Regions from separate parts of the Kineococcus auxinigenes genome, predicted to be linked through region 3. Evidence: riboswitches for the same ligand, from Rfam matches in the RefSeq annotation. Region 3 holds a riboswitch; each other region holds the start of a gene.

Region 1 (2,190 bases), on a different contig from region 3:
TCGGGACCGTCGGGGTCCCGGCGCCGAGGTGCACACCCTCGAGCAGGTCCAGCGCCGCGGGCGCTGCGTTGAACGTGTAGAGGTGGAGCCCGGGGGCGCCGGCCGCGAGCAGGTCGCGGGCCAGGGCCTGGCCGAAGCGGGTGCCGGCGCGGTGGCGCGCGGCGTCGCCGTGCTCGGCCGCGGACTCCAGCAGGGCCAGCAGGTCGGCGGGTGGGGCGACCCCGGTGAGCTGCTCCAGGCGCAGCAACCGCGCCGGGTCGGTGGTCGGGATGATCCCCGGCAGCAGCGGCAGGGTGATGCCGGCGTCGCGGGCCCGGGCGGTGAAACCGGCGTACTCCCGGGCGGAGTAGCAGACCTGCGTGATGGCGAAGGAGGCGCCGGCGTCCTGCTTGGCGCGCAGGGCCTGCAGGTCGCCCGCGCGCCGGGAGGCCGGGAAGGCCGCCACCGCGACGCTCAGCGGCGGGATCGCCGTCACCGCCGCACCGTCACCTCCCGCGTTCAGGTGGTGGTGGCGGTCGGCGACGTGCAGGAGTTCCACCAGGTCGCACGCGCGGCGGACGGCGTCGGCCGGTGCCGGGTCGGCGATCCGCTCGGCCGGTGGGTCGCCGCGCACCGCCAGGACGTCGCGCACCCCCGCGGCGAAGAACTCCTGGGCGAGGTCCACGACCTGCCGCCTCGTGGCACCGACGCAGGTCAGGTGCGCCACGGCGGCGGCGCGGGTCTCGCGGCGCAGGTGGGCGAGCAGTTCGCAGCCGGCGTCGCGGGTTCCGCCGCCCGCACCGTGGGTCACGGAGAAGAAGTCCGGCCCGGTCCCGGCGAGCCGGTGGACCGTGCGGTGCAGGGCTTCCCGGGCCCGCTCCGAGCGCGGGGGGAACAGCTCGAAGCTCAGGGTGGGGCGGCCTGCGGCTCCGGCGACCAGGGGCGCGACGCTCACGACAGCGCGCGGGGATCGCCGGGCCCGGTGGTGCCCGGGGACGGGTGGGCGGTGGTGCGGGACATCGTCGACTCCATCGACCTGGCGGAAGCACCCGCTCCCGGGGGACCGGGGGGTTGCTGCGGCGTCGTCGAGCCAGGACTCTCGGCCGCTCTGGATGGGGTGGCGGTGCTGGTCGTGCTGGTGGTGCTGGTGGTGCGGTGGGTCAGTGCTCCCCGCCCTGCGGCGGCAGGGCGGCCACCACCGGGTGGTCGGCGTGGATCAGGCCCACCTTCGCCGCACCACCGGGCGAGCCGACGGTCTCGAAGAACTCGACGTTGGCCGCGGTGAACGCCGACCACTGCTCGGGCACGTCGTCCTCGTAGTAGATCGCCTCCACCGGGCACACCGGCTCGCAGGCGCCGCAGTCGACGCACTCGTCGGGCTGGATGTACAGCGAGCGCTCACCCTCGTAGATGCAGTCGACCGGGCACTCCTCGATGCAGGCCTTGTCCTTGAGGTCCACGCAGGGCTGTGCGATGACGTACGTCACTGCGCGCTGCTCCTCTCGTTGTCGGTGGTGGTGAGCGTTCGGGCGGTGCGGCGGTGCCGGCGCACCGAGTGGGCCACGGCGAGCGCGCCGGCGGCGAGGATCAGCGCGTAGACGACCCAGCGGACCGGGTCGGGGGCGCCGACGGCGTCGCTGCGCAGCAGGGTCCGCGAGTTCGTCAGGACGATGACGGCGCCGACGGCCGAGCCCAGCACGTGCGGCGGGGCGTAGCGCACCAGCCAGGCGGCGATGGGCGCGGCGACCAGGCCTCCGAGCAGCAGCGCGAGCACCCACGTCCAGGCGATGCCCTGCGAGCCGAGCCCCACGAGGAACCCCGCGCTGGCGGCCACCGCGACGAGGAACTCGCTGGTGTCCACCGAGCCGATGACCTTGCGCGCCTCCAGCCGGCCGGAGGCCAGCAGGGCGGGGGTGCCCACGGGGCCCCATCCACCACCGCCGGTCGCGTCGACGAACCCGGCGAACAACCCCAGCGGCGCCAGGAAGCGCCGCCGCAGCGGCCGGTGCAGGGACCGCTCGTCGAAGCGCGCCACCGCGGAGCGCAGCAGCACGTACACCCCCAGCAGCAGCAGCACGGCGCTGATCACCGGTGCGGCGACGTCCGTGGGCAGCGACGACAGGACCGTCGCCCCCAGGAAGGCCCCGACCGCGCCGGGCACGCCGACGCGCACCACGACGCGCCAGTCGACGTTGCCGAAGCGCCAGTGCG
Region 2 (2,190 bases), on a different contig from region 3:
CGCGGGGGTGCGCGCCCCGGCCGTCGTCGTGGTCGGCGAGGTCGTCGACGCCCTCGCCCCCCACGGGGCCTGAGACGCGTCGAGGGGGCGGGACCCACCGGGCCCCGCCCCCTCGACGTCGGCCTGCTCAGCGCTTCGCGGCGCCGATCCCGCCAGGCTCGGAGCCGACCACGATGGGGGCGCGCACCGCGTTGCCCCACTCGGTCCAGCTGCCGTCGTAGTTGCGCACGTTCTCCAGGCCCAGCAGGTGCGTCAGCACGAACCACGTGTGGCTGGAACGCTCCCCGATGCGGCAGTACGTGACGGTGTCCGTCTGCGGCGTCAGCCCGGCGCCGGAGAAGTAGATCTCCTCCAGCGCAGCGCGGTCCTTGAACGTGCCGTCCTCGTTCGCCGCCTTCGCCCACGGCACGCTGGCCGCGCCCGCGATGTGCCCGCCGCGCAGGGTGCCCTCCTGCGGGTAGTCGGGCATGTGGGTGCGCTCACCGGTGTACTCCTGCGGCGAGCGGACGTCGATCAGGCCGCCGCGGTGCTCGCGCACGTCCGGGGCGAACGCGCGCACGCGGCTGTCGTCACGCTCCACGACGGGGTACTCGGTGCGCTCGCGCTGGGGGGTCTCGGTCGTCAGCTCACGTCCCTCGGCGGCCCACTTGGCACGGCCGCCGTCCAGCAGGCGCACGTCCTCGTGACCGAACAGCGTGAACACCCACAGGGCGTACGCGGCCCACCAGTTGCTCTTGTCGCCGTAGATGACGACGGTGTCCTCGCGACGGATCCCCTTGCGGGAGAGGAGGTCCGCGAACGCGGCGCCGTCGACGTAGTCGCGGGTCACCTCGTCGTTCAGCTCGGTGTGCCAGTCGACCTTGACCGCGCCGGGGATGTGACCGGTCTCGTACAGCAGGACGTCCTCGTCGCTCTCCACGACGACCAGGCCCTCGCTGCCCAGGTTCTCGGCCAGCCAGGCGGTGCTGACCAGCTTCTCGGGGTGGGCGTACTCGGAGAACTTCGGCTCGGTCGTGTCGACGGGGGCGGTGCCGGACGTGGTGCTGGACATGCGTGTTCTCTCCAGGGCGTGACGAGGGTTCGACGGCCGCCGTGCGGCGGCCGGGTGCGGTGGTGGTGTGGTGCCGTACCGGTTTCCCGCGCTCGACCGGTCGGGGCGGCGCGGGGGTTCCGGGCGGGCGGGGTGCGCCCCGGGTCCGCGGGGCGCACCCCGCGGTCCGGGCGGGTTCTGCGGGCTGTCAGCGACAGGCGGCGGAACCGCGGCGGCACAGGTCGATGTGCCGCCGGGAGTGCAGTTCTGTGGTGCGGTCCTGCGTCATCGCGTGCCCTCCATCGGCCCTGGCGGAAGCACCCACGCCCTGCGGGAGGGGGGTTGCTGCGGCGTCGTCGAGCCAGGTCTCTCGGCCGCTCTGGATGGTCGTGGCGCCACCGTGCCCGGTGCGGGGGCGGGCTGTCAACCTCGCCGCACCACCCGCCGCCCGTTCAGGCCCCGGTCACCTCCAGGACCCGGCAGGCCACCGCACCGGAGACGCCCTCGCCGAGCACCTGCACGGTCCTCGTCTCCCCCGGCGCGAGGTCCTCCACGACGGTCCGTCCCCGACCCAGCTGGGCGTCGGCGGCGTCCATCCACTCCACGACGACCGCGAAGGCACCGGAGCGCTCGGCCGTGCCGGTGACCTCCAGGGTCGCGGTGGCCGCCCCGGAGGCGCCGGCGTCGCCGCAACCGGTCACCGCGATGCCCTCGGGGGAGCCGGAGGGCCGCGTGCCGGCCGCTCCCCCCTCGGCGGGCGGAGCGCTGATCCCGGGCCCGGCGGGGCCGGGCTCCGGCTGGTCGTCGACGACGTCGCCGCGCGCCTCGGCCGTGACGACCACGACGACCGCGGCTGCGGCCACGGACAGGGCCAACCCGGCGGCGGCCGTTCGCCGCGCCCGGCGCACCGCCGCGATCCCCGCCACGGCGCCGAGCAGCGCCAGGCACAGGGCCACCACGTGCAGCCGCGGGACGAGGGCGGTGGCGACACCCGCCAGGCCCAGCACGACGGAGGCGGTCGCCACCCCGTCGCGCGGTCCGCGGCCGGAGGAGGGGGCTGTTCGTGCGGTCGTGGTCACGGTGGCGTCCCGGGGCTCGTCGTCGTGCTCCTGGCCCGCTCCAGGCTAGGCGAACCGCCCGGGAACGGCGAGAGGGCCGGC
Region 3 (2,190 bases):
TTCCCGGCGACGGTGCGGGAGCGGAACAGGTTGAACTGCTGGAAGATCATGCCGATCTCCCGGCGCGCGGTCCGCAGGTCCTTCTCGGGCAGGCGCGTCAGTTCCCGCCCGGCGACGGTGACCGTCCCGGAGGTGGGCGCCTCCAGGGCGTTCACCAGCCGCACGAGCGTGGACTTGCCGGCCCCGGAGTACCCGATGACGGCGATGACCTCGCCGGCGTGCACGTCGAGGCTGACGTCGTCGACGGCGGTGACGGACTTGCCGCCGCGCTCGTACCGCTTGGTGACGCCCCGCAGGCGCACGATGGGGTCGGCCATCTCAGCCCTGCGCCGCCCGCGCGTCCTCCTCGACGTCCGCCAGCTGCTCCTGCAGGGTGGCGGGGTCGACGTCGCGGACGACGGCCTGCGGGTAGCTCTTCACGAACTCCGCCTGCACGGCCGGGTCGTGGATGAGCTCGGCGAGGTCCAGGTAGGTCTGGTTCCCGGTGTCCTCGGCGCGGGAGACGAAGAGGTTCACGTACGGCACCGCGGACTCGCTCTCGGGGTCGTCCTGGTGGACGACGTCCTCGACCGGCAGCCCGGCGCTGGTGGCGTAGTTGTTGTTGACGACGGCAGCGGCCACGGATCCGTTCTGCAGCGCGCCGGCGGTCTGGGAGGCGTCCAGCGGGACGACCTCGACCTTCGCCTCCTGCACGTCCTCCACCGTGGAGAACGCGGAGCCGCCGTCGGCGAGGGTCAGCAGACCCGCGTCCTGCAGCACGAGCAGGGCCCGCGCCTCGTTGATGGCGTCGTCCGGGATGGCGACCTTCGCACCCTGCGGGAGCTGCGAGGGGCCGTCGTGCTGGGTGGAGTACAGCGGCAGCGGGTACACGGCGGTGGAGCCGACGGGCTGCAGGTCGTCGCCGGCGGTGACGTTGTAGTTCGCCAGGTACTGGGTGTGCTGGAACTGGTTGAGGTCGACCTCGCCCTGGCTCAGCGCCGGGTTCGGCAGGCTGTAGTCGGAGAAGTTCACCAGTTCCACGTCGACGCCGAGGCGCTCGCGGGCCAGGTCGACGTAGGTGCCCCAGTACGGCTCGGCCTGGTCGGTGACGCCGATGCGCACGGTCTGCGCCTCGCCGGCGGCCGTGGTGGCGGTGTCGTCGTCGCCGGTGTTGCGCACGACGATCGCGACGACGATCGCGATGACCGCCAGGACGGCGACGCCGACGACGATCGGCAGCTTGCTGCGGCCGGGCTTGTCGGGCAGGGACGGAGGGGTGGCGGCGCTGGACAACTCGGGGCTCCTCGTGGGGTGGTGCGGGTTCGGGTCCCCCGCCGGCGCCGGGTCCGGCGGCGCGGGGGTCGTGGGAGGGCGCGGGGCGGTCAGCCGCCGGTGGCGGTGCCGCCCCGGGGACACGAGGGGGGCGTGGCGCGCGGGCTCACGACGGGTTGCCTCCTGCTCGACCAGGCCGGTCCACCGCTGCTGCGACGGCACGGCCACACGCTTGCGGGGCGCACCGCCCCGCCGGGCTTTCACCTGGAGCACCCCACCGCGGACGAGGGTTGCCGGTCAGCAAGCCAGGGCTTGACGCTGACGCTCGATGCCGTCGTGGATCGTAACGACGGGTTCGAGGGAGCGTCAAAACGCGGCGGGGCGCCCGGGGCCCGCGGTGCCGGGCGCCCCGCACCGGTGCGGCCGCCGGTGCTTGTCGCGAGTAGGTTGCAACAAGCCCACCCGCCGTGCCGCGCCCGCAGGAGGTCCCCGTGCCGTCGACCGGCGCCCCGCCCCGGTGGCGCCCCGCCCCGCCCGCCCGTCCCGGCGACCCGCTCGGGCGGCGGGCCCGAGCCCGCCGCAGCGCCCTGGTGCTGCTGGTGCTGGCCGTCCTGGCCGGGGCGGCGGCGCTGCTGGGTGCGGTCGTGGGCGCCGTCGCGATCGCCCCGGCCGACGTGCTGCGCGTGGCCGGGCACCACCTGGTCGGGTTCCCGGCGCGGGTGACGTGGGACCCGGTCGTGGACGCGGTGGTGCACGACGTGCGCCTGCCGAGGGTCCTGCTGGGCCTGGCCGTCGGCGCCGGGCTGGCGGTGTGCGGGACGGCGCTGCAGGCGATGGTGCGCAACCCGCTGGCCGACCCGCAGCTGCTGGGCGTCAGCTCCGGCGCCTCCACGGGCGCCGCGGCGGCGCTGCTGCTGGGGGCCGGCGCCGGCTGGGGCG
Region 4 (2,190 bases), on a different contig from region 3:
CAGGCGGACGGTGTCCCCGCCCGAGCCCGAACCGGCAGACGGGGCCGCCCCCGAGGAGGACTCCCCCTGCACGCAGCCGGCGGCACCGAGGGCGACGCCGCCGAACAGGGCACCCAGGGCGGTGCGGCGCGCGAGGGGGCGGGGGAAGTGCGACACGGTTGTCTCCAGGGGGCAGGGTCGTCCGCACGAGCGGCGGACGACGGGGGTTCGCGGGGGTGTTGCGGGTTCGGGGGTGCAGCGGAGCCGGGCCCGCAGGGCCCGGCGCTCAGGCGTGCGCGCGCGGCACGCCGAGCAGTTCGAGCAGCTCCACGCGCAGGTGGGCGAGGTCGGCGTCGCCGCGGTCGCGCGGGCGCGACGGTCCCACGGCGAGGTCGCGCACGACGTGGGCGCCGACACGGCCCTCGGTGGTCCCCAGCACCAGCACGCGGTCGGCCAGGTGCAGCGCCTCGTCGACGTCGTGGGTGACGAGCAGGACGGTCGCGCCGGTGCCGCGCTGCACGTCGTCCAGCAGGTCCTGCATCTTCAGCCGGGTCAGGGCGTCCAGCGCGGCGAACGGCTCGTCGAGCAGCAGGACCCCGGGGCGGCGCACCAGGGCGCGGGCCAGCGCGGCGCGCTGGGCCATGCCGCCGGAAACGCGGCGCGGCCGGTGACCGGCGAACCCGGCCAGGCCCACGGTCTCCAGCTGGTGCAGCACCTGCGCGCGGCCCTCGGCGCGCGGCGTGCCCAGCGGCAGGCCCAGCGCGACGTTGCCGGCCAGGTCCCGCCACGGCAGCAGCCGCGGTTCCTGGAAGACCACGGCCGTGCGCCCGCCCACCCCGCGCACCGCCTCGCCGCCGACCTCCACGGTGCCGGAGGTGGGGGTGTCCAGCCCGGCGACCAGGCGCAGCAGGGTGGACTTGCCGGAGCCGGACGCGCCCAGCAGGGCCACGGTGCTGCCCGGCGCCACGTCCACGTCCACCCCGGCCAGGACGTCGTGCCTGCCGGAGCCGGTGGTGAACGAGCGCCCCACCCCCCGCAGGACGACGCCGGCGGCCTCGACGCGCCCGGCGCCGGGGACGGCCGCGGCGGGACGGGACGCTGCGGGACCGGGTGCTGCGGGACCAGACGCAGCGGGACCGGGCACGGCGGGACTGGACGCGGGGCGCGTGGGTACGGCCGACACTGCTCCTCCATCGTTCCTGGCGTGAGCACCGCACCGCCCGCTCCGGCCAGGGAGCGGATGGAGGTTGCTGCGGCGTCGTCGAGCCAGGTCTCTCGGCCGCTCTGGATGGTGGCGACATCAAACGTGACGTCCGCCCGCGCTGTCAAAACGGCGCCGCCGCACCCTGCGCCGCACGGGCGACGGCGCCGGTCGGCGCCGTCAGCGCGCCCGGGGCCGGGAGGGCACCAGCTCGCCGGCGGCGTCGAGGTCCAGCGCGCCGCGCGGGCGCAGCAGCACCGCCCGCCCGCCCGCCTCGCGCACCGCCCCCGCGAAGCGCCGGCCCGGCGCCGTCCACCGCTCGCCCATCGTGCGGGCCAGGCCCACCGGCGCGAACGTGCCCCAGTGCACCGGCACGGCCACGCGCGGGCGCACCCGGGCCACCAGCGCCGCGGCCTGCTCGGGGTCGAGGTGGTGCTCGCCGAGGGTGTGGCCCCAGCCGCCCACGGGCACCAGGGCCACGTCGGGCGCACGCCCGGCGGCGCGCAGCACCGACTCGGCGAACCCGTCGAACTCCCCGCTGTCACCCACCGCCCACAGCAGCAGGTCCGCGCCGCCGGCGGCCTCGGGCCGTCGGGGGAACACCCCCGGCAGCCGCACCAGGTGCCCCACGGGCAGCGCCCCGGCGGGAGCCCCCGTCAGCCGGCCCAGGGTGCGGCGGCCGTCGTGGTGGGCGGGCAGCGCGGTGACCGTCACCGGGCCCGCCGGGGCGCGCGAGACCTCGACGGAGGAGCCCACGGCGACCTCCCCGACCGCGCTGCCGGTGCCGCGCAGGCGCTGCTGCAGCCACGCGGCCGAACCGGGCGGGGCCACCACCCAGCGCGGGCGCAGCCGGCGCAGCGAGGGCAGGTCCAGGTGGTCGTGGTGCAGGTGCGATAGCAGCACCAGGGCCGGGTCGGCGGAGTGCTCGGGGTCCGGCAGCGGCGGGCGGCGGCGCAGGTGCGCGAACGACCCGCGCAGCACCGGGTCGGTGACCACCCGCACCCCCGCGG

Evidence for each region. A riboswitch is a leader RNA that binds a small molecule or an ion and turns the genes downstream of it on or off. The one in region 3 is predicted to bind S-adenosylmethionine.
Region 1: it holds a riboswitch for S-adenosylmethionine, as region 3 does, so the genes downstream of both, ACRYR9_RS18505 (methylenetetrahydrofolate reductase) here and ACRYR9_RS15295 (MetQ/NlpA family ABC transporter substrate-binding protein) in region 3, are expected to answer to the same signal.
Region 2: it holds a riboswitch for S-adenosylmethionine, as region 3 does, so the genes downstream of both, ACRYR9_RS10195 (sulfurtransferase) here and ACRYR9_RS15295 (MetQ/NlpA family ABC transporter substrate-binding protein) in region 3, are expected to answer to the same signal.
Region 4: it holds a riboswitch for S-adenosylmethionine, as region 3 does, so the genes downstream of both, ACRYR9_RS05105 (ABC transporter ATP-binding protein) here and ACRYR9_RS15295 (MetQ/NlpA family ABC transporter substrate-binding protein) in region 3, are expected to answer to the same signal.

The regions. Positions count from the first base shown of each region.
Region 1 is NZ_JBKBCT010000101.1:2,486-4,675, forward strand. It holds gene ACRYR9_RS18505 (methylenetetrahydrofolate reductase) at 1-934, opposite strand, end outside; SAM riboswitch class I at 1,005-1,098, opposite strand; gene fdxA (ferredoxin) at 1,140-1,466, opposite strand; gene ACRYR9_RS18515 (sulfite exporter TauE/SafE family protein) at 1,463-2,190, opposite strand, start outside.
Region 2 is NZ_JBKBCT010000030.1:908-3,097, forward strand. It holds gene cobA (uroporphyrinogen-III C-methyltransferase) at 1-73, shown strand, start outside; gene ACRYR9_RS10195 (sulfurtransferase) at 128-1,051, opposite strand; SAM riboswitch class I at 1,327-1,420, opposite strand; gene ACRYR9_RS10200 (FxLYD domain-containing protein) at 1,483-2,109, opposite strand.
Region 3 is NZ_JBKBCT010000061.1:13,538-15,727, reverse strand. It holds gene ACRYR9_RS15300 (methionine ABC transporter ATP-binding protein) at 1-317, opposite strand, end outside; gene ACRYR9_RS15295 (MetQ/NlpA family ABC transporter substrate-binding protein) at 319-1,272, opposite strand; SAM riboswitch class IV at 1,475-1,584, opposite strand; gene ACRYR9_RS15290 (FecCD family ABC transporter permease) at 1,743-2,190, shown strand, end outside.
Region 4 is NZ_JBKBCT010000009.1:50,275-52,464, forward strand. It holds gene ACRYR9_RS05100 (aliphatic sulfonate ABC transporter substrate-binding protein) at 1-156, opposite strand, end outside; gene ACRYR9_RS05105 (ABC transporter ATP-binding protein) at 266-1,018, opposite strand; SAM riboswitch class I at 1,167-1,274, opposite strand; gene ACRYR9_RS05110 (MBL fold metallo-hydrolase) at 1,361-2,190, opposite strand, start outside.